One region of the Nonomuraea sp. MTCD27 genome, then DNA from elsewhere that is predicted to be linked to it. Evidence: riboswitches for the same ligand, from Rfam matches in the RefSeq annotation. Region 1 holds a riboswitch; the other holds the start of a gene.

The links. A riboswitch is a leader RNA that binds a small molecule or an ion and turns the genes downstream of it on or off. The one in region 1 is predicted to bind S-adenosylmethionine.
Region 2: linked by a shared signal. The riboswitch ahead of ACBJ59_RS14480 (aminotransferase class V-fold PLP-dependent enzyme) and the one ahead of thrC (threonine synthase) in region 1 are both predicted to bind S-adenosylmethionine.

What each region holds. Positions count from the first base shown of each region.
Region 1 is NZ_JBGNUW010000040.1:27,682-42,374, reverse strand. It holds gene ACBJ59_RS59275 (DNA repair helicase XPB) at 1-1,363, shown strand, start outside; gene ACBJ59_RS59270 (hypothetical protein) at 1,567-1,902, opposite strand; gene ACBJ59_RS59265 (HelD family protein) at 2,012-4,024, shown strand; gene ACBJ59_RS59260 (YbhB/YbcL family Raf kinase inhibitor-like protein) at 4,089-4,619, shown strand; gene ACBJ59_RS59255 (hypothetical protein) at 5,236-5,466, opposite strand; gene groL (chaperonin GroEL) at 5,615-7,240, opposite strand; gene ACBJ59_RS59245 (cold-shock protein) at 7,568-7,768, opposite strand; gene ACBJ59_RS59240 (MoaD/ThiS family protein) at 8,013-8,288, opposite strand; gene thrC (threonine synthase) at 8,313-9,545, opposite strand; SAM riboswitch class I at 9,559-9,698, opposite strand; gene ACBJ59_RS59230 (RNA polymerase sigma factor) at 9,778-10,332, opposite strand; gene ACBJ59_RS59225 (trehalose-6-phosphate synthase) at 10,364-11,788, shown strand; gene ACBJ59_RS59220 (sugar MFS transporter) at 11,847-13,010, shown strand; gene ACBJ59_RS59215 (hypothetical protein) at 12,988-13,575, opposite strand; gene otsB (trehalose-phosphatase) at 13,611-14,381, opposite strand; gene ACBJ59_RS59205 (DUF3263 domain-containing protein) at 14,421-14,693, opposite strand, start outside.
Region 2 is NZ_JBGNUW010000004.1:473,111-487,803, forward strand. It holds gene ftsH (ATP-dependent zinc metalloprotease FtsH) at 228-2,222, shown strand; gene folE (GTP cyclohydrolase I FolE) at 2,219-2,797, shown strand; gene folP (dihydropteroate synthase) at 2,907-3,713, shown strand; gene ACBJ59_RS14440 (nuclear transport factor 2 family protein) at 3,710-4,156, shown strand; gene folB (dihydroneopterin aldolase) at 4,146-4,511, shown strand; gene folK (2-amino-4-hydroxy-6-hydroxymethyldihydropteridine diphosphokinase) at 4,508-5,011, shown strand; gene ACBJ59_RS14455 (DUF3180 domain-containing protein) at 5,008-5,469, shown strand; gene ACBJ59_RS14460 (hypothetical protein) at 5,480-5,665, opposite strand; gene ACBJ59_RS14465 (acyltransferase) at 5,658-6,794, opposite strand; gene ACBJ59_RS14470 (NADH-quinone oxidoreductase subunit D) at 6,791-7,936, opposite strand; gene ACBJ59_RS14475 (DoxX family protein) at 8,059-8,712, shown strand; gene ACBJ59_RS14480 (aminotransferase class V-fold PLP-dependent enzyme) at 8,716-10,002, opposite strand; SAM riboswitch class IV at 10,047-10,162, opposite strand; gene ACBJ59_RS14485 (TerC family protein) at 10,278-11,021, shown strand; gene ACBJ59_RS14490 (cytochrome P450) at 11,021-12,214, shown strand; gene ACBJ59_RS14495 (SAM-dependent methyltransferase) at 12,273-13,235, opposite strand; gene ACBJ59_RS14500 (chaplin family protein) at 13,423-13,650, shown strand; gene ACBJ59_RS14505 (Rossmann-like and DUF2520 domain-containing protein) at 13,964-14,693, shown strand, end outside.

The sequences.
Region 1 (14,693 bases):
GCTGCGGCTGGAGAAGGACCCCGTCCACGGCCTCACGCTGACCTCCACCGACCGGGCCGTGCTCGAAGAGGTGCTGCGCTCCAAGAAGATCCAGCCGATGCTGGGCGATCGGATCGGCGCCGACTCGGTCGCCGTGCACCCGAGCGACCGGGGCAACGTCAAGCAGGCCCTGCTCAAGCTGGGCTGGCCGGCCGAAGACCTGGCGGGCTACGTCGACGGCGAGCAGCACCCGATCAAGCTGCTGCAGGACGGCTGGGAGCTGCGGCCCTACCAGCGCGAGGCGGCCGAGGCGTTCTGGAACGGCGGCTCCGGCGTGGTCGTGCTGCCCTGCGGCGCGGGCAAGACCATCGTCGGCGCGGCCGCCATGGCCCACGCCGAGGCCACCACGCTCATCATGGTCACGAACACGGTCTCGGCCCACCAGTGGAAGACCGAGCTGCTCAAGCGCACGTCGCTGACCGAGGACGAGATCGGCGAATACTCCGGCACGAAGAAGGAGATCCGCCCCGTCACCATCGCCACCTACCAGGTGATGACCACCCGGCGCAAAGGCGTCTACAGCCATCTGGAGCTCTTCGACGCCCGCGACTGGGGCCTCATCGTCTACGACGAGGTGCACCTGCTGCCCGCGCCGATCTTCCGGATGACCGCCGACCTGCAGGCCCGCAGGCGCGTCGGGCTGACCGCGACGCTGGTGCGCGAGGACGGCCGCGAGGGCGACGTGTTCTCGCTGATCGGTCCCAAGCGCTACGACGCGCCCTGGAAGGAGATGGAGAACCAGGGCTGGATCGCCCCGGCCGACTGCGTCGAAGTACGCGTGACGCTGACGGACGAGGAGCGGCTGGCGTACGCGATGGCCGAGTCCGAGGAGCGCTACCGCTTCTGCGCCACCACGCCGTCCAAGACCAAGGTCACCGAGGCGCTGGTCCGGCGCCACCTGGGTGAGCAGGTGCTGGTCATCGGCCAGTACATCGACCAGCTCGACGAGCTCGGCGAGCACCTCAACGCGCCGGTCATCAAGGGCGAGACCCGGGTCAAGGAGCGCGAGCGCCTCTACCAGGCGTTCCGCGACAAGGAGATCCAGGTGCTGGTGGTGTCGAAGGTGGCCAACTTCTCCATCGACCTGCCGGAGGCGGCCATCGCGATCCAGGTGTCGGGCACGTTCGGCTCGCGTCAGGAGGAGGCCCAGCGGCTCGGGCGGGTGCTGCGGCCCAAGGCCGACGGCGGGGGCGCGCGGTTCTACACGGTGGTCAGCAGGGACACGGTGGACCAGGAGTTCGCGGCGCACCGGCAGCGGTTCCTGGCCGAGCAGGGATACGCGTACCAGATCATCGACGCCGACGACGTGATGGGCGGGGTGTGAGGTTGTGATGCCCGGCCGCTCGCCCGAGCGGCCAGGCATTCAGCGTGGTGTCACGTCCACGAGACTCCGCGGGCCGACGACATTCGAACCACCCCCCTCACCTGCGTACTATCACGCCGCCTGCGACATACCCTCATGATCCGGCAAAGCCACCTGATATGCCCGATTTTTTCGGTATTCACAGGTTCATTGGAGCTTGCGGCCTATCGCACCAGTAGCCCTCCGAGGAACAGCACGCCCTCGGCCGCGACCCAGGCCAGCACCCCGGCGCCCATCAGACGGGTGAACGCCCGCGAATCGTTCCTCGACCACGGGAGCAGCCAGGCGGCCGCCGTGCAGCTGGCGGCGAGCGCGGCGAACAGCCCCGACACGGTGGAGACCGTGCTCAGGCGCCGGGAGCACGCCGAGGTGGCCTCGCCACCGGCGCAGAAGGCCTCCAGCCCCCACCCGGCGAACACCGACAACCCCCACAGCGCGGCGAGCAGGAAGCTCGCGATCGTGGGGATGATCGGCGAGAAACGGAGTTGGACCCGCACCACCTCCTGACCGTACCCCGGTAAATGCTTTGGAAGCTCGCGCGAGGCGCTATTAGACTGGCCGATTCGCTGCCTTGACCACCTCCGTAACGAACCAGGGAGGCGCTTCCGCATGCCCGCACACCAGCTGGCGCCCGACATACCCCCCGAGATGCCCACGGACGTACTCGCCGCCGAGCAGGCGCACCTGGCCGAGTCCAGGGCCGCGCTCAAGGCCATGCGCGCGCACGCCCAATCCCTGTCCGCGGACGCGGCGGGCGACTGGGTGTCGCAGCAGGTCCTCCAGTCCCTGCTCGACCAGCGCGTGGCCGCGCTGGCCGACCATCCGGACACGCCGCTGTTCTTCGGCCGGCTCGACCGCGCCGCCGGCGACGACCTGCCCGGCACGATCTACGTCGGCCGCCGCCACGTCCACGACGGCGGCAGCAAGCCGCTGGTCATCGACTGGCGCGCGCCGGTGTCCCAGGCGTTCTACCAGGCCAGCCCGACCGACCCGATGGGCGTCGTACGCCGGCGCCGCTTCGGCTACCACGGCGGCCACCTCACCGCGTTCGAGGACGAGCCGCTCGGCGAGGGCGTCGAGCTCGGCCCCTCGAAGATCCTCACCGACGAGATCGAACGCCCGCGCACCGGCCCCATGCGCGACATCGTGGCCACCATCCAGCCCGACCAGGACGAGATCGTCCGCGCCACGCTGGCCCAGACCGTGTGCGTGCAGGGCGCCCCGGGCACCGGGAAGACCGCCGTCGGCCTGCACCGGGCCGCCTACCTCCTCTACACCCACCGCGAGCGGCTGGCCAGGTCCGGCGTCATGATCGTCGGGCCCAACCGGGCCTTCCTGTCCTACATCTCCTCGGTGCTGCCCGCGCTCGGCGAGGTCAAGGTCGACCAGACCACCGTGGCCGGGCTGCTCGGCGAGCACACCGCGCCGGAGGACCCGCTCGTGGCGGCGGTGAAGGGCGACGCCAGGATGGCGGCGGTGCTCGAACGCGCGCTCTGGCTGCACATCGTGAAGCCCGAAGAGGGCCTGGTGTTCACGAAGGGCGCCTACCGCCACCGGGTGGCCGACTACGAGGTGCGCGAGATCGTGGCCTCCCTGCGCGGCACCACGCGGTACAACCCCGGGCGGGCGGCGCTGGCGCAGCGGCTGGCCCACATGGTGCTGGTCAGGATGGAGCAGCGCGGCGAGTCGCCCGACGACCGGGTGCAGGACGCGGTGGCCAGGTCGAAGCCGGTCAAGCAGCTCGTGGACGCGGTGTGGCCCAAGCTGGCGCCCGAACAGGTCCTGCACCGGCTCCTGTCCGACCCGGAGTTCCTGGCCCGCGCCGCCAAATCCGATTTGTCGCCTGACGAGCAGGAAATGCTGATTTGGCGGAAGCCGTACCGGAGCTGGAAGTCCGCGAAGTGGTCCGCCGCGGACGCCGCGCTCCTCGACGAGCTCCGCGACCACATGGAGCGCACGCCGTCGCTGGGCCACCTCGTGGTGGACGAGGCCCAGGACCTCTCCGAGATGCAGCTAAGGGCGCTCGGCCGGCGCTGCCGCAACGGCTCGGCCACCGTGCTGGGCGACCTGGCCCAGGGCACGACGCCGTGGTCGACCAGCTCGTGGGAGTCGGTGCTCGAACACCTGGGTCAGCGCGAGGGCGAGGTGACGGAGCTGACGCTCGGCTTCCGCGTGCCACGTGAGGTCCTCGACTACGCGGCCCGGCTGCTCCCGTCCATCGCGCCCGACCTGGCCGCGCCGCGCTCGCTGCGCCCCGGTCTCGGCTCGCTCACGGTCCGCCCGGGCGGCTCGATCGCGCAGGCCGCCCAGGAGGCGCTGGCCAAGGAGGGCTCGATCGGCGTCATCGTCCCCGACGCGCTGGTCGCCGAGGCCTCCCGTTCGCTGGCGAGTCTCCCCCACGCCGTGCTCGACCCCGACTCCGCCGAGGAACACCGCCTCCTGATCGTCCCCGCCACCCTGGCCAAGGGCCTGGAGTACGACCACGTCATCGTGGTCGAGCCCGCCGACATCGTCGAGGCCGAGCCCCGGGGCCTGGCCCGGCTGTACGTCGTACTGACCCGGGCGGTCACGTCCCTGACGGTGCTGCACGACAAGGCGCTCCCGGCACAGCTGGCGGCCTGAGGGGCGACGGGCGCGGCCGCTTCTAGGATGGCTGGGCAAGCAGCTCTCAACCTAGGAGGATGCCGTGCCCGCACCCCTTCCCCATGAACACCTGCCGTCGGCCCCCGCGCTCGTGGTCGAGAGCGACGACCTCCAGGACGGTGCCAGGCTCGACGACCTCCACGTCTTCAACGACTGGGGCATGACGGGGGGCAACCTGTCCCCCCACCTGCGCTGGTCCGGCGCCCCGGAGGGCACTCGCGGCTACGCCGTCACCTGCTACGACCCCGACGCGCCCACGGGCAGCGGCTTCTGGCACTGGGTCCTGTTCGACCTGCCGGCCTCGGTGACGGAGCTCCCCACGGGCGCGGGCACGGCCCCTGACTTCAAGGGCCTGCCGGAGGGGGCGACGCACGCCCGCAACGACTACGGCCTCAAGGCGTACGGCGGCGCGGCCCCGCCTCCCGGCGACCCGCACCGGTACGTGTTCACGGTGCACGCGCTGGGGGTGGACTCGCTCGGCGTGGACAGCGACGCCAGCCCGGCGGTGGTGGGCTTCAACATCACCGCCAACACCCTGGCCCGCGGCCACGTCATCGCCCACTACGGCGTCTGACCCCACCTGCCGCCGACCGCCCCCGAGCCGGTCGGCGGCACCCCCTTCCCAACGGGGCGGGCGGCCCCGCGCGGCGCTCGTCGCAGACCCGCACCCGCCCCGGCGCCGCGCCGAACGCGGGCCAGGCGGACGGCCCCGCGCTGCGGACGGCGCCGACCAAGCGTGTGACCTCGCGCTGCGAACGGCGCGGGGCGGGCGCACGACCTCACACCGCGCAAGGCGCCGACCCCGGCGTGCAGCCCCGCGCTGCGAAGGGCCACCCCCGGCAGCCCCGCACTGAGCGAGGCGCCGGCCCGGCGTCCCGCCCCGCACTGAGCAAGGCGCCGGCTTCGGCGTGCGGCCCTGCATTGTGCAAAGCGCCAGCCCGGCGTGCAGCCCCGCGCTGTGGGCAGCCGGCCCCGGCGTGCATCCCCCGCACCGGGCAAGGCGTGTGCGGGCGTGGAGGCCGCCGAGGGGGCACCTGGGCATCGAAGCGCCCCGCCGCGATGGGCGGGGCGCTTCACCGTGGGGCCGCGGCCGTGTGGCGATCAAGGTTGGCCGCGGCACCACAGGCACGGGACCGGACGACCGCCGGTGGGTCAGGGACCGCCGGGAGTCCGCGCTCGGGCCCCCGCTGTCACTCGACCACCACGGCGCCCGACGTGCACGCCATGAGCTGCGGCAGCAGCGTGTCGAGGAGCCCGATCCCCGTGGTCGTGTTCGGCAGGCACAGCGGCCCCTGAAGCTGGCGCAGGAGGCTGAAGTCGGCCTCGTAAACCTCGTCGGCGTGCGCCGGGGCCACCGTGGCGGTGGCGGCGGCCAGGGTCAGGACGGCGATGCCGAAAATACGCTTGCTGCGGGAAAGCATCCTCTACTCCTTCGTTGAGGCGAGTGTGGCCACCACCTTTCCTCACTCCAAGTAGTCGATCAATTGTGAAACGTAATGGCAGATAAACAAAAACAAGAGCGGCCCGGAAAAATCCGGGCCGCCCTTCGTACCAGCGACGAGAAAAGACCTAGAAGTCCATGTCGCCGCCGCCCGGCATGGCCGGAGCGGCGGGGGTCTTCTCGGGCTTCTCGGCGATGACGGCCTCGGTGGTGAGGAAGAGCGCCGCGATGGAGGCGGCGTTCTGCAGCGCGGAGCGCGTCACCTTGGCCGGGTCGAGGATGCCGGCGTCGAACATGTTGACGTACTCGCCGGTCGCGGCGTTGAGGCCCTCACCCGGGGTGAGGTTGCGCACGCGCTCGACCACGACGCCGCCCTCGAGGCCGGCGTTGACCGCGATCTGCTTGAGCGGCTCCTCCAGCGCCTTCTTGACGATGGCGGCACCGGTGGCCTCGTCGCCCGTGAGCTCGAGCTTGTCGAAGGCCTTGGCACCGGCCTGCAGCAGCGCCACGCCACCGCCGGGAACGATGCCCTCCTCCACGGCCGCCTTGGCGTTGCGGACGGCGTCCTCGATGCGGTGCTTGCGCTCCTTGAGCTCGACCTCGGTCGCGGCGCCGGCCTTGATGACGGCGACACCGCCGGCGAGCTTGGCCAGGCGCTCCTGGAGCTTCTCACGGTCGTAGTCGGAGTCGGTGCGCTCGATCTCGGCGCGGATCTCGTTGACCCGGCCGGAGATCTGCTCGGCGTCACCGGCGCCGTCGACGATCGTGGTCTCGTCCTTGGTCACGACCACCTTGCGGGCGCGGCCCAGCAGGTCGAGGGTGGCGCTCTCGAGCTTGAGACCGACCTCCTCGGCGACGACCTGACCACCGGTCAGGATCGCGATGTCGTTGAGCATGGCCTTGCGGCGGTCACCGAAGCCGGGAGCCTTGACGGCGACGGAGCGGAACAGGCCGCGGATCTTGTTGACGACCAGGGTGGCCAGCGCCTCGCCCTCGACGTCCTCGGCGATGATCAGCAGCGGCTTGCCCGACTGCACGACCTTGTCGAGCAGCGGCAGCAGGTCCTTGTTGGCGGAGACCTTGCTGTTGACGATCAGGATGTACGGGTCCTCGAGCACGGCCTCCATGCGGTCCGAGTCGGTGACGAAGTACATCGACGTCATGCCCTTGTCGAAGCGCATGCCCTCGGTGAGCTCGAGCTCCAGGCCGAAGGTGTTGCTCTCCTCGACGGTGATGACGCCTTCCTTGCCGACCTTGTCCATCGCCTCGGCGATGAGCGAGCCGATCTCGGCGTCGGCGGCGGAGATGGAGGCGGTCGAAGCGATCTGCTCCTTGGTCTCCACATCCTTGGCCAGCTTGGAGAGCTCCTCGCTGACCCGCTCGACAGCCGCCTCGATGCCCTTCTTCAGAGCCATCGGGTTGGCGCCGGCGGCCACGTTGCGCAGGCCCTCGCGCACCAGCGCCTGGGCGAGCACGGTGGCGGTGGTGGTGCCGTCGCCCGCGACGTCGTCGGTCTTCTTGGCGACTTCCTTGACCAGCTCAGCGCCGATCTTCTCCCATGGGTCCTCGAGCTCGATCTCCTTGGCGATGGAAACACCGTCGTTGGTGATCGTGGGAGCGCCCCACTTCTTCTCCAGCACGACGTTGCGCCCCTTGGGACCCAAGGTCACCTTGACGGCGTCGGCGAGCTGGTTCATACCGCGCTCGAGACCGCGCCGGGCGTCCTCGTCAAACGCGATCATCTTGGCTGCCATAAGGCTAGACCTCCCAGATGCAGGGTGGCTTGTCGTGGACCGAGCCGACGCCCGCGACGGCATGGGTCCGCATCTCCGTTCGGCAGACCCCATCGTCTCGATCCGAGTTGGCACTCTGCTGCACAGAGTGCCAACGAACTGTTTAGCACTCTACCCTGCCGAGTGCAAGCGAACGCCCCCTGCCCCCCTACTCCCGCCCAGGTCAGTGCGTCGGTACGGCGAGCCGCCCGGAGCGGCTCGCCGCACGCGAGTCGGCGAAAGAGAGGTGACGGTTCGCACGGACTGCGCTGCCGTGCGATCCCGCCCGGTGCATACCAGTGATGAAAATCAGACCGCGCGGACAGACTCCGCCTGCGGTCCCTTCTGGCCCTGCGTGATCTCGAACTCGACGCGCTGCCCCTGTTCGAGAGATCGGTACCCGTCCATCATGATCGCTGAGTAATGGACGAATACATCCTTACCACCGTCTACCGCGATGAAGCCGTAGCCCTTGTCCGCGTTGAACCACTTGACGGTGCCCTGCGCCACTTCCGACTCCTCTTACTGGTCTCCCAGATCTCGCCCATTCCTCCGCGGGACCTGTAATCGCATGACTTAACGGAAAATCAGCCAGACGATCGCCCTCGACCATACCTGTGGCAAGGGGTTTGGCAACAGAGTCAATCTGCAAATCGCGTATTTCTTCGCAGCGAAGACCCTTCAACGTTGAATTACCCCAGGAAAAGCAGAAGGCGCCCACTAGGGGCGCCTTCAAGAGTGTGCTCCGCGGGACTCAGCCGCCGGCAACCGCCGGGATGATGGAGATCTGAGTGCCTTCTGGTGCGGGAGTGTCGAGACCCTCGGCGAATCGGACGTCCTCTTCCCCAACGTAAACGTTGACGAAACGACGAATCTTGCCCGATTCATCCAGAATTCTCGCGCCGATCCCCGGGTAGTCAGAGTCCAGCTTGGCGAGCACGTCACGAAGAGTCGCACCCTCGCCACTCACCTCGGCGCTACCCCCGGTGTACGTGCGCAGAATGGTGGGAATCCGCACAGAAACGCTCATGGTTAAAGTCGCCTTTCCTGATTGTCAGACAGTCGCGCGGAACGCGTCGAGAGAGGGCCGGATCACGGCCGTGGGCGTGGCGTCGTCGCTGATCGCGTCGAGCGTCTTGAGCCCGTCACCGGTGTTCAGCACCACGGTCTCGGCCTCGGGGTCGAGCCGGCCGCTCTCGGTGAGCTTCTTCAGCACGCCCACGGTCACCCCGCCGGCGGTCTCGGCGAAGATGCCCTCTGTCGAGGCCAGGAGCTTGATCGCGGCCACGATCTCCGGGTCCGTGACGTCCTCGACGCCCCCTCCGGTGCGCCGCGCGATGTCCAGCACGTACGGCCCGTCGGCGGGGTTGCCGATGGCCAGCGACTTGGCGATGGTGTTGGGCTTGACCGGCTGCACGACGTCGTGCCCGGCCTTGAACGCCGTGGACACGGGCGAGCACCCGGCGGCCTGAGCGCCGAAGATCTTGTAGGGCGTGTCCTCCACCAGGCCCAGCGCCACCAGCTCCTTGAAGCCCTTGTCGATCTTCGTGAGCTGCGAGCCGGACGCGATGGGAATGATGATCTGCTCGGGCAGGCGCCAGCCGAGCTGCTCGGCGATCTCGTACGCGAGTGTCTTGGAGCCCTCGGCGTAGTAAGGCCGCAGGTTGATGTTGGTGAAGCCCCACTTGTCACCCAGGGGGTCGCCGATCAGCTCGGAGCAGAACCTGTTGACGTCGTCGTAGGTGCCCTCGATCCCGATCAGCTTCCCGCCGAACACGCGGGCCATGGCGATCTTGGCCTGCTCGAGGTTGGCCGGGATGAACACGCACGCGTCGAGCCCCGCCCGCGCCGCGGCGGCGGTGACCGCGCCCGCGAGGTTGCCCGTGGAGGAGCAGGAAAGCGTGTGGAAGCCGAAGTTGCGGGCCGCCTCGACGGCCATGGCGACCACCCGGTCCTTGAAGGAGTGGGTGGGGTTTCCCGAGTCGTCCTTCACGTAAAGGGACTTGATGCCGAGCGCCCGCCCGAGGTTTCCGGCCTTGACCAATTTGGTCCAGCCGGGGTTCATATTCGGCTTGGTGGCCACGTCGGCCGGCACGGGGAGCAGTGAACGGTAACGCCAGATGTTGGCCGGACCCGACTCGATGTCCGCGCGGGTCACGTCGCCGAAGGAGTAGGCCGCCTCAAGCGGCCCGAAACACTCCTGGCAGGCGAAGCTGGGACCCAGCGGGTAACGCGCGCCGCACTCGCGGCAGGACAGAGCTTCGGCGGGACCAAAGTCAAGCGACATGAAGCGAGGCCTTCCCTCATCTTCGCCCACGGCCACCTTGACCGCGAACCGGAATTGGCACCTTGTCCCGGTCGGCCTCGCAGGTCGCGAGTCGAAACCGGGAGGGTTGCCGGGGCTTCGCAGGGCCGGTCCCTCCACCCCTCTGGATGAGCAATATGCAGTTGTTGAAAAGGACTCTACCCGCTTAAGTGGCCGAAATTACCACCCGTCTCACCATGCGAGACGGGTGGTCTCAGCGATAGTCCTCACCCAGCACGCCCTGAACGTATTTGCGGGCCTGGTGGATGCGTGACTTGGCGGTGCCCAGCGGGATGCCGAGCTGCTCGGCCACCTCGTTGTAGTCCAGCTGGACGATATCGCGCAACACCAGCGCCTGCGCCAGGTCCGGCTTGTCGGCCTCCAGCGCCTCCATCGCGTCGAGCAGGTCGAGCCGCGAGCCCGCGATCACGCTGACCCGTTGCACGTCGGGCTTCTGCATCGGCAGTTCGTCCGAGCTCTGCTCGGCCGCCCGCCGCTTGAGCGACCTGTACGTGGTCCGCGCGCAGTTGGCCGTCACGATGTGCAGCCAGGTGCTGAACCTGGCCCGCCCCTCGAAGCGCCCGATGTTGCGCGCCACGGCCAGCAACGTATCTTGCGAGGCCTCCTCGGCGTCCTGGTGATAAGGCAGGATCCGGGCGCAGTGTCGCATCACATCCGGCTCTATCCGCGCCAGGAGCTCGCCAAGTGCGCGATGATCTCCAGCAGCGGCGGAGCGGGCGAGTTCCTCGGTTAGCTCATCAAGCGCCATAGCTGGGATCCTATGATCGAAGGGAGCCTTGATGAACAGCGTCCTGCTGGCCTCGAACAGAGGTCCGGTCTCCTTCACCGTCTCCGACGGCGGCGAGCTGACCATGAGGCGCGGCGGCGGCGGCCTGGTCTCGGGGCTGTCGGGAGTGGCCAAGGACGACGGCGTGCTGTGGATCTGCGCCGCGCTGTCCGACGGCGACCGCAGTGCCGTACGCCTGGCCTCCGGCGGCCGCATCGACCACGCCGGCTACGACACGGGCCCCCTGCGGATGCTGGACATCCCGCCCGCCACGTTCCACCGCGCCTACAACGCCGTGGCCAACTCCACCCTGTGGTTCATCAACCACCTGCTCTACGACATCCCCAACTCGCCCAACTTCGGCACGAGGTTCGCGCGCGAGTGGGAGTCCTACCGCGACTACAACGGCGCGTTCGCGCTGGCGCTGGCCGAGGAGGCCGGGCACGGCGCGCGCGTGATGGTGCAGGACTACCACCTGACGCTGACCCCGGCGATGCTCCGCGCCGAGCGGCCCGACCTGCGCATCGCCCACTTCAGCCACACGCCGTGGGCGCCGCCCGAATACTTCTCCCTGCTGCCCGACGAGGTGGCCGGCGAGGTCCTGGAAGGCATCCTGGGCGCCGACCACGCCGGGTTCCTCACCGACCGGTGGGCGCAGGCGTTCATGGACTGCTGCGAGCGGCTGCTCGGCGCGGAGACCGACCGCGTCGGGCGCAGCATCACCTACGACGGCCGGACGACCCGCATCGGCGTCCACAGCCTGGGCGTGGACGGCACGGCGCTGTGGGAGCGGGCCTGCGAGCCCGACGTCGAGTCGCACATGACCGCGCTCAGGGAGCAGGTGGGCGACCGCCGGCTGATCGTCCGCATCGACCGCACCGAGCTGTCCAAGAACATCACCCGCGGCCTGATCGCCTACCGCGAGTTCCTGGCGGCGCACCCCGAGTGGCACGGCAAGGTGGTGCACCTGGCCTTCGCCTATCCCAGCCGGCACGACCTGCCCGAATACCGCGAATACACCGCGTCGGTGCAGCGCCGGGCCCAGGAGATCGAGGCCGAATACGCCACCGAGGACTGGGACCCGGTGATCCTCAACGTCAACGACGACTACCCGCGTTCGCTGGCCGCGTACCGGATGGCCGACGTGCTGCTGGTCAACCCCATCCGCGACGGGATGAACCTGGTGGCCAAGGAGGGCCCGGTCCTGTCGGAGCGGTGCGCGCTGGTGCTGTCGCGGGAGGCCGGGGCCGCCGCCGAGCTGGGCCCGCACGCCCTCATGGTCAACCCGTACGACATCAGCGGCACGGCCGTCGCGCTGCACGACGCGCTGGTCATGCCCGAGGACGAGCGGCGCATGCGCCGCGACAAGCTGCACGCCGCCGCGACCGCGCTGCCGCCGCAGAAATGGCTCGCCGCCCAGCTCGACGCGCTCGCCTGACGCTCTCGCCTAGCATGGGAGCGCGACCGCGTCCCTCTGTCCCGCGGGAGGCTGCCGGGTGACCACGGTCTTACCGCCCGTCCGACTGATCAGAGACCGCCCGACCTGGCTCGTCTACCTGCTGCTCAGCACGTTCGCCACCTACCTGTACGGCCTGAGCGCCGCCCTGCCGCTCCTGCGCGCCGACCAGCGCACGTCGGCCACCGTGGCCGGCCTGCACGGCACCTCCATGGCCCTGGGCACGATCGCGGCCGGGCTCCTGCTCCCCCTGCTGACCCGCAGGTTCGGCCGGCGCGCGACCAGCTGGATCGGCCTGGCCGGGATGAACGCCGGCCTGCTCGTGGTCCTGCCCACCGACGCCCTGGCCCTGACCCTGCTCGGCTACGGCGTGGCCGGCGGCTTCAGCTCGATCCTGCTCTACACGTCCATGGCGGCGCTCAGCGACCACCACGGCCCGGCCGGGCCCGCGGCGATCAGCGAGGCCAACGCGGTCGGCGTGCTCGTGGGCATGGGGATGACGTTCGGGCTCAGCGTGGTCGCCCAGACAGCGCTCGGCTGGCGGGCCGCGCTGCTGCTCACGCCGGTCGCCAGCGTGCTGCTCGCGCTGGCCATGGGCCGGGTCTGGCCCGACCGGCGGGCCGCGGGCCCCGGCGCGGGCACGGAGGCCGTCGCCCGGCCCGGCTGGCGCTTCCACCTGGCGGGCCTGGTGCTCTTCTGCTGTGTGGCGCTGGAGTTCAGCTTCAACCTGTTTGCCGCCGACCTGTTCGCCGACCGTACGGGGCTGAGCGCGGCCACGGCGGCCACCGGGCTGACGGCGTTCGTGGCGGGGCTGGCGGCGGGCAGGTTCGCCGGGGCGCGTCTGGCGCTGCGCCTGCCGCCCACGCCGCTGTTCGCGGGGGCGCTGGCGGTGACGTTCGCGGGCTGGCTGCTGTTCTGGCTGAGCACCCAGCCGGTGCTGTCCTACGCCGGGCTCGTGGTCTGCGGGCTCGGCGCCGCCCTGCACTTCCCACTGGCGCTGTCCGCGCTGATCGCCGGCTCCGGCGACCGGGCGGACCTGGCGGCGGCGGCCTCGCCCATCTGGGCGGGCGCCGCCATGGCCGTCGGTCCGCTGGCGCTCGGCGCCCTCGCCGACGGCTTCGGCACCAGGACCGCGTTCCTGATGGTGCCGGTGCTCATCGGCCTGGCGGTCGCCGGGGTGCTCAGTTCCAGTCGGCGTGCTTGAGCGTGTCGGCCAGGCCCGGCGTGTTCCACTGGTCGACCACCAGGATCCTGCTCTGCGGCAGATACCACTCGCGCTGGGTGAAGTGGGTCCGCACCTTGGTCCCGGCGTCGGAGTAGGAGACGCAGGTGGACTTCCAGGCGTTGTAGGCGGCCTTGTGTCCCGGCCCGACCTGGCGCAGGCCCCTCGTCACCTTCGGGCCGATGAGCTCGTACCACTTCCGGTTGAAGGGGCAGGGTTGCACGTCCGTCGCCGTGTAGAAGGGGCGCTTGCCGGTGTAGGGATTGAAGCCCTCGGCGCCCTGCTTGATGTATTTGGGACCGAAGACGTAGAAGGCGTCGCACTCGGGCGTGCCCCATCCCTGCGCCTTGCCGCACTTGCCGGTGACGACCTGGACCGCGTCGGTGCCGGTGCCGTACACCTTCCACTGGATCGGGATGTAGAGGGTCAGGCCGTTGCGCAGCTTGAGCTGCTGGGCGGGAGCGGCGCTCGCGGGCAGGGCGGTGGCGAGGAGGGTGGCCGCGGCGACACCCGCGGCGGCGAGAAGGGCAGAGTGACGCTTGTGCATGCGCCCGACCCTAGAGATCGCGACTTGCAGACCAGTCACGAACGGCTGAACGCCGACGCCAGCTCACCCAGCAGCGCCACGACCCCCTCGGGACCGTCCACCACGATGTCGGCCCGCTCGGCCAGGGCGGTCACCTCGGCGGAGCCGCTGCACACGGTCACGCCCGGCAGCCCGGATGCGCGTACGGCGTCGAACGCCGCCAGATCTCCCAGGTCGTCACCGACGAACATCACCGACCGGGCGGCCCGCTCCGCCAGGAACAGGCTCAGCGCGTGCCCCTTGTCCATGCCCGGCGGCCTCAGCTCCAGCACCATGCGCCCGGGCTCGACCACCAGCCCGTGCTTCTCCGCCAGCTTGGCCAGCGGCTCGCGCAGGACGTCCAGCGCGCCCTCGGGGTCGGGGCTGCGCCTGGTGTGCACGGCCACGGCCCTGGCCTTGTCCTCGACGCGCACGCCCGCCAGCCCGAGCGAGTCGAGCAGCAGCGGCAGCTCCGCCTCGGCCCGCGGCACGCCCGGCGGGGGCGGGGGCGCGGAGATCCGCCCGTCCTCCCAGCGTTCGAAGCCGTAGTGGCCGAGCACGACCAGCCCCGGCACGTCGGCCAGGCCCGGTCCGAGCTCCAGTGCGGTGGCCGCGGGCCTGCCGGTCACGATGGCCACCGCGAGGACGCGGGCGCCCAGGTCGGCGAGAACTTCGGGCGCCTTCGGGTGGATCACGGCGGCGGCGGGGTCGGGCACGATCGGCGACAGCGTGCCGTCGAAGTCGAGCCCGATCACGGCGCCGGCCGGATCGCTCAAGATCGCTTCCATTCCAGGGATGTTCCTCACGCGGCTGCCGTACCCAGCCGGTCAGGGACGCATGCCAAGCCTTCTGGCGGCGCGCTCGCGCTGGCGGGTGGACCGTAATCTGCGCAGCCGCTTGACCAGCATGGGGTCCTGCTCGAGAGCCTCCGGCCGGTCGATCAGCTCGCCGAGCAACTGGTAGTAGCGCGTGGCGGAGATCCCGAAGGTCTCCTTGATGGCCTGCTCCTTCGCGCCCGCGTAGCGCCACCATTGGCGCTCGAAGGCGAGGAGCTCGTGATCGCGGTCTGAGAGTGGTTGGCGGGACGGGTCCTGGGCAGC
Region 2 (14,693 bases), on a different contig from region 1:
CATGGCCGGGAACATCGCGCAACGTGACGTACGTTGATAGGGCAAGGCCGGTGTAGCGGCGGGTCCCTCCGTGCGCTCTGCCGGTGTACCTTCAGACTCCGGAAGGGTGACCGTGCGTCCCCTTCGGGTAGTCAGAAGTCGCGGTGTCGGATGCCGCGGCCCCGGGCATGCCCGGGGTTCCAGGCCATGGTCAGGAAGGGACGGGCCCGCAAGGGGTTCCGCATCGGATGGATCTCAAGCGATTTACACGTGGGCCACTGCTGTGGATCCTGGGCATCGTCGTGCTGCTCCTGCTCGTCACCCAGCTCTGGAGTGGCGGCGGTAGTTTCAAGCAGGCGGACACGTCCACGGTTCTTCAGCAGATTCGCGCCGGAAACGTCAGCAACGCCAAGATCGTCGACAAGGACCAGCGCATCGAGCTGACGTTGAACAGCCCGATCGTGGTCAAGCAGGGCGACACCCCGACCAAACTCATCCAGTCCTACTGGGTCACCGGTTATGGCGCCAAGCTGACCGACGAGCTGGAAGCTCAGGTCGCCGCGAAGAAGACCAAGAGCTTCACCACCGACGTGCCGCAGGAAAACTTCCTCGTCAGCATCCTGGTGAGCTTCCTGCCGATCGTCATCATCGTGCTGATCTTCCTGTTCGTCATGAACCAGATGCAGGGCGGCGGCTCGCGGGTGATGAACTTCGGGAAGTCGAAGGCCAAACTCATCACCAAGGACACCCCCAAGACCACGTTCGCCGACGTCGCGGGTGCCGACGAGGCCATCGAGGAGCTCCAGGAGATCAAGGAGTTCCTGCAGGCCCCGGCCAAGTTCCAGGCGATCGGCGCCAAGATCCCCAAGGGCGTGCTCCTGTACGGCCCGCCCGGCACCGGTAAGACGCTGCTGGCCCGCGCCGTCGCCGGCGAGGCCGGTGTGCCGTTCTACTCCATCTCCGGCTCCGACTTCGTCGAGATGTTCGTCGGTGTCGGTGCCTCGCGTGTTCGCGACCTGTTCGAGCAGGCGAAGGCCAACGCCCCGGCGATCATCTTCATCGACGAGATCGACGCCGTCGGCCGCCACCGCGGCGCCGGCCTGGGCGGCGGTCACGACGAGCGCGAGCAGACGCTCAACCAGCTGCTCGTCGAGATGGACGGCTTCGACGTCAAGGGTGGCGTGATCCTCATCGCCGCCACCAACCGGCCCGACATCCTCGACCCGGCGCTGCTGCGTCCCGGCCGGTTCGACCGGCAGGTCACCGTCGACCGCCCCGACCTCGAGGGCCGCAAGGGCATCCTCAAGGTCCACGGCCGCGGCAAGCCGTTCGCGCCCGACGTCGACCTCGACGTCATCGCGCGCCGCACCCCCGGGTTCACCGGCGCCGACCTGGCCAACGTGATCAACGAGGCGGCCCTGCTCACCGCGCGGGCCGACCAGAAGCTGATCTCGATGGACGTCCTCGAGGAGTCGATCGACCGTGTCATGGCAGGGCCCGAGCGCAAGACGCGGGTCATGTCCGACAAGGAAAAGAAGATGATCGCCTACCACGAGGGCGGTCACGCGCTGGTGGCGCACGCGCTGCCCAACTCCGACCCGGTGCACAAGATCACGATCCTGTCCCGCGGCCGCGCGCTCGGCTACACGATGACGCTGCCGATGGAGGACAAGTTCCTGGCCACCCGGTCGGAGATGATGGACCAGCTCGCGATGCTGCTCGGCGGCCGCGCGGCGGAGGAGCTCGTCTTCCACGAGCCCACCACCGGCGCCTCCAACGACATCGAGAAGGCCACCGCCGTCGCCCGCCGGATGGTCACCGAATACGGCATGAGCGAGCAGCTCGGCGCCCGCAAGTTCGGCACCGGCCAGGCCGAGGTCTTCCTGGGCCGCGAGATGGGCCACGAGCGCGACTACTCCGAGAAGATCGCCTCCACGATCGACGAGGAGGTCCGCCGGATGATCGAGACGGCGCACGACCAGGCGTGGGACATCCTGGTCGAATACCGCGACGTGCTCGACAACCTGGTGCTGCAGCTCATGGAGAAGGAGACCCTCTCCCGCGACATGGTGCTGCAGATCTTCGCGCCGGTGGTGGTGAAGGAGCACCGTCCGTCCTACGCGGGCTACGGCAAGCGGCTCCCGTCCGACCGCCCGCCGATCCTGACCCCGAAGGAGCAGTCGGCCAACGGCTCGCTCACCACGGGGCACCAGGACGCCCTGCCGTCAGGGGACAGTGCGTGACGCAGGACCACGTCGACCTGGGGCGGATCGAGAAGGCCGTTCGCGAGATCCTCTACGCCATCGGCGAGGATCCCGATCGCGACGGCCTGCTCGAGACTCCGTCCCGGGTCGCCCGCGCCATGGCCGAGCAGTATTCGGGGCTCGGCCAGACGCCCGAAGAGGTGCTCAACAAGGTCTTCGACGTCGACCACGACGAGATGGTGCTCGTCCGTGACATCGAGGTCTACTCGACCTGCGAGCACCACCTCGTCCCGTTCCACGGGCTGGCCCACGTGGGCTACATCCCCAACGAGAAGGGCCAGGTCACGGGCCTGTCGAAGCTGGCTCGCCTGGTCGACGTGTTCGCCCGCCGGCCCCAGGTCCAGGAGCGCATGACCTCCCAGATCGCCGACTCGCTGATGCGGGTGCTGGAGCCGCGCGGGGTCATCGTGGTGGTCGAGGCCGAGCACCTGTGCATGACGATGCGTGGCGTGCGCAAGCCGGGCGCCAAGACCGTCACCTCGGCCGTCCGCGGCAGCTTCCGCACCAGTGACAGCACCCGATCCGAGGCCATGGCGCTCATCCTGGGCCGCTGAAGACCGAACGGGGTACCCACGATGTCACCAGGTGTGGGGAAGCGCCTAGGCTTGGCCCATGACTAGCGTGCCCATCAGCGTGCCGGGAGGTGCGGAGCGGTGCCTCGTCATGGGTGTGGTCAATGTGACGCCCGATTCGTTCTCCGACGGCGGCATGTGGTTCGACGAGGCGGCCGCCATCCGGCACGGCCTTGACCTGGTCCAGGAGGGCGCCGACATCGTCGATGTGGGTGGCGAGTCCACCCGCCCGGGTGCCGCCCGGGTGCCCCTGGAGGAAGAGCTGGCCAGGGTCGTCCCGGTGATCAGGGCGTTGCGCGCCGAGGGAGTTCCGGTCAGCGTCGACACGATGCGGGCCGAGGTGGCCAGGGCCGCGGTCGAGGCGGGCGCGCAGCTCGTCAACGACGTGAGCGGCGGGCTGGCCGACCCGGAGATGGCGCGCGTGGTGGCCGCGACCGGAGTCGCCTACGTGGTGATGCACTGGCGCGGTCACAGCCATGACATGGACACCCGCGCCGTCTACACCGACGTGGTCACGGAGGTGCGCGAGGAGCTGAGCAAGCGCGTCGATCTGGTGCTGGCCGAGGGCGTCACGGAGGAGCAGATCGTGCTCGACCCGGGCCTCGGCTTCGCCAAGAACGCCGAGCACAACTGGGCGCTGCTGGCCGGGATCCCGCGGCTGGCCGAGCTGGGCTACCCGCTGCTCATCGGGGCGTCGCGCAAGCGATTCCTGGGGCGGCTGCTGGCGGGTCCCGACGGCACGCCCCGGCCGTTCAGTCGCAGCGACGACGCCACGCTGGCCGTGACCGCGCTGGCCGCGGACGCGGGCGCCTGGTGCGTACGCGTGCACGAGGTAGGTCCCAATGCCGATGCCGTGCGCGTGGCCGCCGCATGGAAGAGAGCCGGAGCCAACACATGAGCGTCGACACCGCCGCCATCGAGACGGTCAACCAGGAGTTCTACGCCGCGATCGAGAGCGCCGATCTCGACAAGATGACCGAGATCTGGGCCGAGGACTCCACCGACGACCAGGTGAGCTGCGTGCACCCGGGCTGGACCCTGCTGACGGGCCGCTCGGAGGTGCTGCGGTCATGGGCCCTGATCATGGCGAACACCACCTACATCCAGTTCGTGCTGACCGACGTCAACACGACCGTGCTGGGTGACGTCGCCGTCCTCACCTGCGTGGAGAACATCCTGACCGCCGGGGAGGAGGGTGAGGCCAGCTTCGCCGCGGGCAAGGTGGTGGCGAGCAACGTCTACATCCGCACCTCGCAGGGCTGGCGGCTGTGGATGCACCACGGCTCGCCGGTGCTCCAGGGAGACGACGACGAGGAGGAGGAAGGCGAGCTTGAGCGCTGATCGCATCGCTCTCAGGGGCCTGCGGGCCCGGGGGAGGCACGGCGTGCTCGCTGCCGAGCGGGAGCTCGGGCAGGAGTTCGTGGTGGACGCGACGCTGTTCCTCGACACCGCGCCGGCGGCGGCCGGCGACGACCTCACCAAGACCGTCCACTACGGGGAGCTGGCGCAGGCGCTGGTCGAGGTGGTGGCGGGCGAGCCGGTCGAGCTGATCGAGACGCTCGCGCAGCGCCTGGCCGACGTGTGCCTGGCCAGCGAGCTGGTGCACAAGGTCGAGGTGAGCGTGCACAAACCGGCGGCGCCGATCCCGCTGCCGTTCGACGACGTGATCGTGACCATCGAGCGGAGCCGCGCATGAAGGTCGTGCTCTCTCTCGGCAGCAACCTGGGACACCGGTTCCAGACGTTGCAGGGTGCCGTGGACACGCTGTTCGACGCCCCGGGGCTGGAGTTCGTCAAGGCGTCGCCCGTCTACGAGACCGACCCCGTCGGGGGGCCCGGCGGGCAGCGCCCGTACCTCAACGCGATCGTGATCGCGGAGACCACGCTGGAGCCGCGCACGTTGCTGGAGCGGGCGCAGGGCGTGGAGAACGCCTTCGGCCGCGTACGCGCGGAGCGCTGGGGGCCGCGCACGCTCGACCTCGACCTGATCGTCGTGGGCGAGACCGTCTGCCACGACCCCGACCTCACGTTGCCGCACCCGCGGGCACACGAGCGCGCGTTCGTGCTCGTGCCCTGGTCGAAGGCCGACCCCGAGGGCCGGTTGCCCGGCCACGGCCGGGTGGCGGAGCTGCTGGAGGGGGTCGACAGGCAGGGTGTACGCCTGCGCGAAGACCTGAAGCTGCAGAGGCCCGATTGAAGCTGAAGCCCACCCACCCCGGCCACCTGGTCGGCATCGTCGTCGTCGTGGCCCTGCTCACGATGGCGGCGATCAGCCCGTTCTACTCCGAGCTGCCCCTCATGCCGTGGACCGCGATCCCCACGGTGCTGCTGCTGGCCTTGGGCGAGGGCTACACCGCCTGGGCGACCAAGGCCAGGATCGACCGGAAACCGGGCACCAAGCCGGTGGAGCCGCTGGCCGTGGCCCGGCTGGCGGCGCTGGCGAAGGCGTCGGCGTACGCGGGGGCGGTGTTCGGCGGCGTGTTCGCCGGGTTCGCCCTCTACACGGTCCGGATCCTCGAGCGGGACACGCCACGGGGCGAGTTCTTCGTCGCTACGGCGTCGTTCGTGTCCTGTGTCGTGCTGATCTGCGCCGCCCTCTACCTGGAGCACGCCTGCCGCGTCCCCAAGGAGCCGGACGACCAGAAGCGGGACTGAGAAACAGCTCTTAGTTGTGCTCGCCCAGCCCTTCGACGGCCGGGCGGGCGCCGGTGGTCAGCCGGTCGCGCCACATCTCGCGTTGGAGCAGGCGCAATGCGCGGCGCAGGACGTCGCTGGGCCGCTCACCTTCCCGCAGGGCGGCGCGGATGATCCGCTCGTCTTCGGCGTTGGCCCGGAAGGCGATGTCAGCCATGCTCAGAGCTTATGGACCCGCCGACACCCTTGTCCTGCATTTGCCTGACCGGGGTGCGGCGGCGGCCGAAGAGGTATATGACCGGGGCCGTGCAGATGAGGGGGCCGAGGACGGCGATCGGCCGCTCCAGCCACCACACCACGTCCGGCGGGATCCGGTCGCCGAGGCTGCCGAACAACCACCACGACAGCCCCAGCGAGATGGCCATCCCGGTGGTGTGGAACAGGAACAGCGGCAGCGAGTACCGGTTGATGAAGTCGTTGACCCGCTGCCAGCCCGGGCGCTCCAGCACGCGTTCCATGGCCGGCCGCAGCACCTCGACCAGCCCGATCTGGAACAGCAGCAGCGCCACGATCACGAACGTGGGCGGCGCCATGTTCGACCACTTGTCACCCGGCACGCCCACCATCGAGCCGGGGTAGATGCCCGAGTAGACCAGCCCGAACAGCGCGAACAGCCCCGTCCACAGCAGGGCCACGTCATAGCGCCTGGGCAGGACCACCACCCGGTCGTAGAAGAACCCGGCCTGGTGCGCCAGCCCCCAGACGATGACCATGTTGAGCCAGCCCACCCCGTCGATCCCGTACCGGAAGCGCAGCACGTCCACCACCAGTGCCGCGCCGCCGAGCCAGATCAGGGTCAGCACGTCGTAGCGCCGGTGCAGCCAGAGCGACACCGGCAGCAGCGCGATGAGCACCAGGTAGACGCCGAGGAACCACAGCGGGCTGAGCACCAGCAGCACCACCCGCCACATCCAGTCCACCCCGAACGTGTACGTCACCACCGCCCCGATGACGACCCACACCCCGGACAGGAACAGCGCCGGTAAGGCGAGCGCGCGGATGCGCCGCCAGACGAACGAGCCGATGCCCACGCCCCGCGTCTGGGCCCGGCGCCAGGACAGCAGGTGGACATGCCCGCCGACGTAGAAGAACAGCGGCAGTACCTGCAGCAGCCAGGTGAGGATCCACAGACCCGAGGTGAAGCCCAGCGGGCTGGTGGGCTCGGGCCCGTGCGGCTTCCACTGCAGGATCGTGAACGCCCAGTGCCACACCACCACGACGATCAGGCTGAGCGCCCGCAGCCAGTCGACGTATTTGTCGCGGTCGGTGGCGTCGGCGGCCTTCACTTGTCGATGTCACCCACCACGAAGAACATGGAGCCGAGAATCGCCACCATGTCGGCCACGAGGTGACCGGGCAGCATCTCGCGCAGCACCTGGATGTTGCTGTAGGAGGCCGAGCGCAGCTTGAGCCGCCACGGCGTCTTGTCCCCCTTGGAGACCAGGTAGTAGCCGTTGATGCCGAGCGGGTTCTCCGTCCACGCGTACGTGTGCCCCTCCGGCACCTTGAGCACCTTCGGCAGCCGCTGGTTGATCGGCCCGGGCGGCAGCGAGCGCAGCCGCTCGACGCACGCCTCGGCCAGGTCGAGCGAGACCTTGAGCTGTTCGAGCAGGACCTCGAACCGGGCGTGGCAGTCGCCCCCGCTCCGCGTGACGACCTTCACCGGCAGCTCGGGATAGGCCAGGTACGGCTCGTCGCGGCGCAGGTCGAAGTCCACCCCGGAGGCGCGGGAGACGGGGCCGCTGACGCCGTACTGCATGATCTGCTCCCGCGTCAGCACCCCCACCCCCTTGGTCCGGGCGACGAAGATCTCGTTGTGCAGGATGAGGTTCTCGATGTCGGGCACGCGGCGCCGGGTCTCCGCGACGGCTTCGGCCACCCGGTCGAGCCAGCCGAGCGGCAGGTCCTCCTTGAGCCCGCCGACCCGGTTGAACATGTAGTGCATGCGCCCGCCGGAAATCTCCTCCATGACGGCCTGGATGCGCTCGCGCTCGTTGAAGGAGTAGAACAGCGGCGTCATCGCGCCCAGCTCGAGAGGGTAGGAGCCGAGGAACATCAGGTGGTTGAGCACCCGGTTGAGCTCGGCCAGCAGCGTGCGCGCCCACACGGCCCTGACCGGCGGCTCCATGCCCAGCAGGCGTTCGGCGGCGAGCACCACGCCGAGCTCGTTGGCGAAGCCCGACAGCCAGTCGTGCCGGTTGGCCAGCATGATGATCTGACGGTAGTCGCGTACCTCGAACAGCTTCTCCGCGCCCCGGTGCATGTAGCCGATGATCGGCTCGGCGGTGGCGATGCGCTCGCCGTCGAGCGTCAGCCGGAGCCGCAGCACCCCGTGCGTGGACGGGTGCTGAGGGCCGATGTTGAGAATCATGTCCTCGGTGGCCAGCTCTTTCGCGCCCGCGCCGATTCCGACCACACGTTCCGTCATACGGCCATGCTGCCACCGTCGCCGCTGGTGATCCAGCAGGGGGGTTGGTCAAGACATGGTATGGAAATGCATCCCGAAGCCGGACATGGGGAGGAATATCGGGAACGGGGGGAGAAATCACCATGAAGAGAGTTCTTTTTGATGTGGCGGCACTGATCGCGCGAATCGCCACCGGCGTGATCTTCGTGGCCCACGGGTGGCAGAAGTGGGCAAGCGGCCACGGCGCCACCACGCAGGGCTTCAGGGACATGCAGATCCCGATGCCCGAGCTGGCCGCCGGGTACGCGATGTTCGTCGAGACCGTGGGCGGCATCCTGCTGATCCTCGGCCTGCTGGTGCGCCCGGTGGCGCTGCTGTTGCTGCTCAACATGCTCGGCGCGATCGCGTTCGTGCACGGGGGCAGGGGCATCCTGACCGAGGGCGGCGGCTGGGAGCTGCCGGGGGCGCTGGGCGCGCTGTGCCTGCTGTTCCTGGCGCTGGGCGGCGGCCGGATCGGGCTGGACGGCATCTTCAACGCGATGTTCCGCCGGCGCTCGGAGCGGCGCGCGGCCGAGGACGACCTCGCCGCCTACACCCCGGGCAGGACCACGGGCACGACGCCCACCGGCCACGTCGGCGGGCCCACGACGCCCGCGGAGACGACCCGGGAGCAGCCGGACGTGCCCAGGCAGCCGGCCGCACCCACCTCCGGCAGGCTCAACGACGAGGACATGAGGGACATCGACGCCCTGGTCTCGGACGAGCCGCCGCAGCACCGCAAGCCGCCGAACCGCTGAGCGTCAGCGGGTGACCAGGTCGCGCACCGCCTCGATCAGCCGGTCCACGTGCTCCTGCGTGCTGCCGATGCCGATCGAGGCCCGCACCGCGGAGGCCGTGTCGTCCTCGCACCCGCCGTCGGCCGTACCCAGCAGGTGCCGGACAAAGGGATGCGCGCAGAACTTGCCGTCGCGCACCCCGATGCCGTACTCGCTGGACAGCACCTCGGCCACCTCACGGGCCGAGTAGCCGGCCGCGGTGAACGACACGATGCCGACCCGCGGGTGATCGTCCCCCCACAGCGACAGCTCCCGCACGCCGTCGATCGAGGCCAGCCCCGAGCGCAGCCGGGCGATCAGCCGCTCCTCCTCGCGCACCAGGGCCGTCCAGCCGGTGGCGGTCAGCGCGTCGCAGGCGGCGGCCAGGGCGATGGCGCCCAGCACGTTCGGGGTGCCCGCCTCGTGGCGCGGCTCCGGGTCGTCGTGCCACTCGGCGCTCTCCCCGACCGAGCGAACCGCACCCCCGCCCTTGAGGTACGGCTCCCCGTCGGCCAGCCAGTCCCGCCGCCCGACCAGCACGCCGGCACCGAAGGGCGCGTACAGCTTGTGCCCCGAGAAGGCCACGTAGTCCAGGTCGAGCGCGGTGAGGTTGAGCCGCCGGTGCGGCACCAGCTGCGCCGCGTCCACCAGGATGCGGGCCCCGTGGCGGTGCGCGATGTGGGCCAGGGCGGCGATCGGCCACAGCTCGCCGGTGACGTTCGAGGCGGCGGTGACCACGAGCAGCTTCGGCCCGTCGATCCCGGCCAGCGCCTCGTCGGCGGCGCGCACGGCCTCGCCGGGGAAGGCGGGCGGCGCCAGCCGGACGGACCGCTGCCAGGGCAGCAGGGAGGCGTGGTGCTCGGTGTCGAAGACCACGGTGGTGGTCCCGGCAGGCAGGCAGCCGGCCAGCAGGTTCGTGGCGTCGGTGGTGTTGCGGGTGAAGATCACGGCGTCGTCCGGGCGGGCGCCGACGAACGCCCTGACCGTGTGGCGGGCCTGCTCGTACCTGGCGGTGGTGAGCTGCGAGGCGTAGCCGGCGCCGCGGTGGACGCTGGAGTAGGCCGGGAGCGCGGCGGCGACGGCGGCGCTGACCGGCTCCAGACAGGGGGCGCTGGCGGCGTAGTCCAGGTTGGCGTACCCCACCAGCCGGCCGCCCTTGACCGGCACCTCGAGGTCGGCGCCGAGCACGGCGGGGATGGTCCGGCCGGTGGCGGCCGGGGGAGCCGTCGTCCCGGCGGCAGGGGTGGAGCTGAAGATCGTCAGAGTGGACACGGCGAACCTCCTCAGGGTCGTCGGACCCCTGGGAGCAGCCACGGAGCCCGCGCTTGCCCGCCACACCTCGTGACGGACCAGGTCTTCACCCGGGGCACCCCGCCGCGGACGCGAGGGTTGCCGGCCAGCTAGCCGGGGCTTGTCGCTGGCACTCATGACCTACGTTCGGCACTATAACCGACACCAGGGTAGGAATCGCAAGCCGCGAACTAATCCGGCCCCTGACTCGTTGCTACCGGAAACCCCCGTCAGCCATGAGTCATGGAGGTACGCAGATGCTGGAATGGGTGGCCGACCCACAGATCTGGATCGGCTTCTTCACCCTGGTCGCCCTGGAGATCGTGCTGGGGATCGACAACATCATCTTCATCTCCATCCTGGCCGGGAAACTCCCACCGGAACAACGGGACCGGGCCCGCGTGCTCGGTCTGGCCGCGGCCCTGATCAGCCGCCTGCTCCTGCTGCTCGGCCTGTCATGGGTGGTCCAGCTCACCGAGCCGCTGTTCACGGTCCTCGGCCAGGAGATATCGGGACGCGATCTGATCCTGCTGCTCGGCGGCCTGTTCCTGCTGGGCAAGAGCGTCACCGAGATCCACCACAGCATGGAGCCCGGCCCCGGCAAGGACGGCAAGCAGGCCGCCGCCATCTCCTTCACCTCGGTGATCGTGCAGATCATGATCCTGGACATCGTGTTCTCGCTGGACTCCGTCATCACCGCCGTCGGCATGGTGGACGAGCTCGGCGTGATGATCGCGGCCGTCGTGGTGGCGGTGCTGGTGATGTTGTTCGCCTCCGGGCCCATCAGCCGGTTCGTGGACGCGCACCCGAGCATCAAGATGCTGGCGCTGGCGTTCCTGGTGCTGATCGGCGTGGTGCTCGTCGCCGAGGGTCTCGACCAGCACATCCCCAAGGGCTACATCTACTTCGCGATGGCGTTCTCGGTCATCGTGGAGCTGCTCAACATCCGGATGCGCGGCAGGCATGCGAAGCAGGAGGACCCCGCTCCTAAGATGCAATAGTGGGCTTTGATCCTTGGAATCCGGATTTTGTCGCTTACCCGTACCGGGTCTATGACCAGCTGAGACGCGAGGCGCCCGTCAGCTACTTCGAGCCGACGGGCCAGTGGCTCATCGCGCGGCACGCCGACGTGAACACGCTGCTCAGAGACCGCCGGCTGGGCCGTTCCTACCTGCACGTGGCCACCCACGAGGAGTTCGGCAGGGAGCCGGAGCCGGAGTTCCAGGAGCCGTTCTGGCGGGTGATCAGGGCGGGCATGCTCGACGTGGAGCCGCCGGTGCACACCAGGCTGCGCCGGCTGGTCTCCAGGGCGTTCACGCCGCGCATGGTCGAGTCGCTGCGCCCCCGGGTCCGGGCCATCGCCGGGGGCCTGGTGGACGCGTACGTGGACAAGGGCGGCGGCGACCTGATCGCCGAGGTCGCCGAGCCGCTCCCGGTCACCGTGATCGCGGAGATGCTCGGCATCCCCGACCAGGACCGCCACCTGCTGCGCCCCTGGTCGGCCGACATCTGCGGCATGTACGAGCTCAACCCCGCCCCCGAGGCCCAGCACACCGCGGTACGCGCGGCGTCGGAGTTCGCCGGCTACCTCAAGTCCCTGGCCGCCGAGCGCCGGGCCGACCCCGGCGACGACCTCATCAGCGCCCTCGCCCAGATCGACGAGCTGACCGACGACGAGCTGGTCGGCACCTGCGTCCTGCTGCTCAACGCCGGCCACGAGGCCACCGTGAACGTGACGGGCAACGGCTGGTGGTCGCTGTTCAGGAACCCCGGCGAGCTGGCCCGGCTGCGCGAGGACCGCTCGCTGCTGCCCACGGCCGTCGAGGAGCTGATGCGCTGGGACACGCCGCTGCAGATGTTCGAGCGCTGGGTGCTGGAGGACATCGAGGTCCACGGCGTACGGATCCCGCGCGGCTCGGAGGTGGCGCTGCTGTTCGGCTCGGCCAACCGGGACCCGGCGGTGTTCGAGGACCCGGACCGGCTCGACGTGGGCCGCGCCGACAACCCGCACATCTCCTTCGGCGCCGGGATCCACTTCTGCCTGGGCGCGCCGCTGGCCCGCATCGAGCTGGTGGAGTCGTTCGGCGCGCTGCTGGACCGGGCCCCCAAGCTGGAGCTGCGGCAGGAGCCGGCCTGGAAGCCCGGTTACATCATCCGCGGACTCGAATCCCTGGAGCTCAGCGCCACCGCCTGAGACGGAGCTCAGTCGCGCCGGCCGAGACGGAGCTCAGTCGCGCCGGCCGAGGCGGAGCTCAGCGGCGCTGGCTGAGCCAGCCGAAGCCGCCGAGCCCCGACGCGTCGATCAGCTCGCCCTCCTCCGAGGCCCTCGCCAGGGCCCGGAGGTAGCCGCGCGGATCGGTGCGGGCCAGGTCGAGCGGCGGACGCGTGCCGGTGAGCCCCAGGTCCCGCAGCGCCGCGCGCTGTGTGGACAAGGTTGTGGATATCGCGCCGGCCCGCCGCCCGGCCTCCGCGCACGCGTCGAGCGCGACGTGAGCCGTGATGTCGCAGGTCCCGTCGGGTACGGGGGCGACGACCGCCCCGTCGCGGTATCCAGTCAGCGTTCCGTGCAGCGGCCGGTTGTCCACAGGGTGTGCATAATCGATGGCGATCGCCCGGCCGCTGGTGAGGCGGACGAGGACCGAGGCCCACGCCTCGTCGCGCGGGCGGCCGATCTCCGCGCGCGCCCCCACGCGGGTCAGCGGCCACCACCGCTCGAGCCAGACGCGGTCGGCCGGTCGCAGCGGCCCGCCGAGCCGCTCCTCGCCCGTGTGCACGTCGACCATGACGAGCCGCGGCCCGTCGGGAGTCTGCTCCACCACGTCGAGCGGCACGTTGTCCAGCCACTCGTTGGCGATGGCCAGCCCGGTGATGTCGGAGGGCAGGCTGCTGGACCACTCGACCCGCTCGGGCAGCCCCTCCGGCCGGGGGGACAGGTCCACGGCCGTGACGCGCAGCCGGTCGCGCAGCCGTGGCTCGGCGGCGTCGAGCACCTGGGTGACCAGCACGCCCTCCCCCGCGCCGATGTCCACCAGGTCGAGCACGTCGGGTTCGCCCAGTTCGGCGTCCACTTCCGCCAGCAGCGCCAGCACCGCCCCGGCGAAGGCCGCCGAGGCGCTGACCGAGGTGCGGAAGTGGCCTGACGGGCGTTCGCGGAGGTAGAAGCCCTCCTCGCCGTACAGCGCGCGCTCCGTTGCGACGCGCCAGGTGAGCCACATGTCTGGACTATCTCATGACTGGCCGATGATACGCATCGTCATCGAATGACTACTCAAAGTCGCCAACTTGCGATAACGTTTACCCATTGTCATCGAGTGATTGCGTTGCGCCAACCCCCAAGTGGCGGAGCACTTCACTCTCGAGCAAGCACCTGCGGCGCAGGCCGCGAAACTGAGAGGAGCCCTCGTGCTGAAGAAGGTCATGGTCGTCACCGGAGCCGTTGCCATGATGTCGCTGGCCGTTCCGGCGCACGCCGACATCACCAACGGCACCGGCGGCGTGATCTCCGGCAACCAAGTGCACATCCCGATCGTCGCGCCGATCAACGTCTGCGGCAACGCGGTGGCTGTCATCGGCCTCGCGGTCGCGGGCTGCAAGGGTGGCGCGAACGCTTACGCGCCCAGTCACCACTGAGCAGGGAAAGAGCCCGGGTCGGCGCAGGCCGCCCCGGGCTCGTCTCCCCGCTGGTCATTCGGCGGGTGACCAGCCGGCGCACCTCCAAGAGGTCGCATCGTGCGGGCGTCAGGTCCCGATCCGGGGCCTCGGCGCCCGCTGCCATGCGATGAACCCCTCTCCTCATCTCTTCCGACAGGGGGTGCACGTTTTGTATGCCCTTGTCGCTTTTGTCGTTAACTCAACGCGCGGCAAAGCACCGGTCACGCTCTCACTCCTGAGAGGCCGTTACGCTGGTCGGCAGTGCCATCACGGTCGACAGGGGTGAGACGTCATGGACGCAGGTGATCGCCCGGCACGGCTGACCGTCGGCGTGCTCGGGGCAGGCAAGGTCGGTTCGGCCCTCGGCGCCGCGTTGGCGCAGGCGGGACACCGGGTGGTGGCCGCCAGCGGAGTGTCGGACAACTCGCAGCGGTGGGCAGCGGACCGGCTCGGCGTGACGCCGTGCCGTCCCGACGAGGTGGTGGCGGCGGCCCAGCTCGTCCTGCTCACCGTGCCCGACGACGCGCTGCCCGACCTCGTCAACGGGCTGGCCGCCACCGGGGCCGACCTCCAGGGCAAGATGCTGGTGCACACCAGCGGGGCGTACGGCCTGTCGGTGCTCGACCCGGCGGCCCGGGCCGGGGCGCTGCCGCTCGCGCTGCATCCCGTGATGACGTTCACGGGCCGCGACGACGACCTCAACAAGCTCACCGGCATCTCCTACGGCGTCACCGCCCCGGAGATGCTGCGCCCGGTCGCCGAGGCCCTGGTGATCGAGATGGGCGGCGAGCCGGTGTGGATCGCCGACGCCGACCGCCCGCTCTACCACGCGGCCCTGGCCGGGGCGGCCAACCACATGGTCACGCTCATCGCGGAGTCGTCCGACCTGTTGCGGGGCATCGGCGTCGAGCACCCGGGGCGGATGCTGGGCCCGCTGCTCGGCGCCGCGCTCGACAACGTGCTGCGGCTGGGCATCGCCGGGCTGACCGGCCCCGTCGTGCGCGGTGACGCCGGCACGGTGC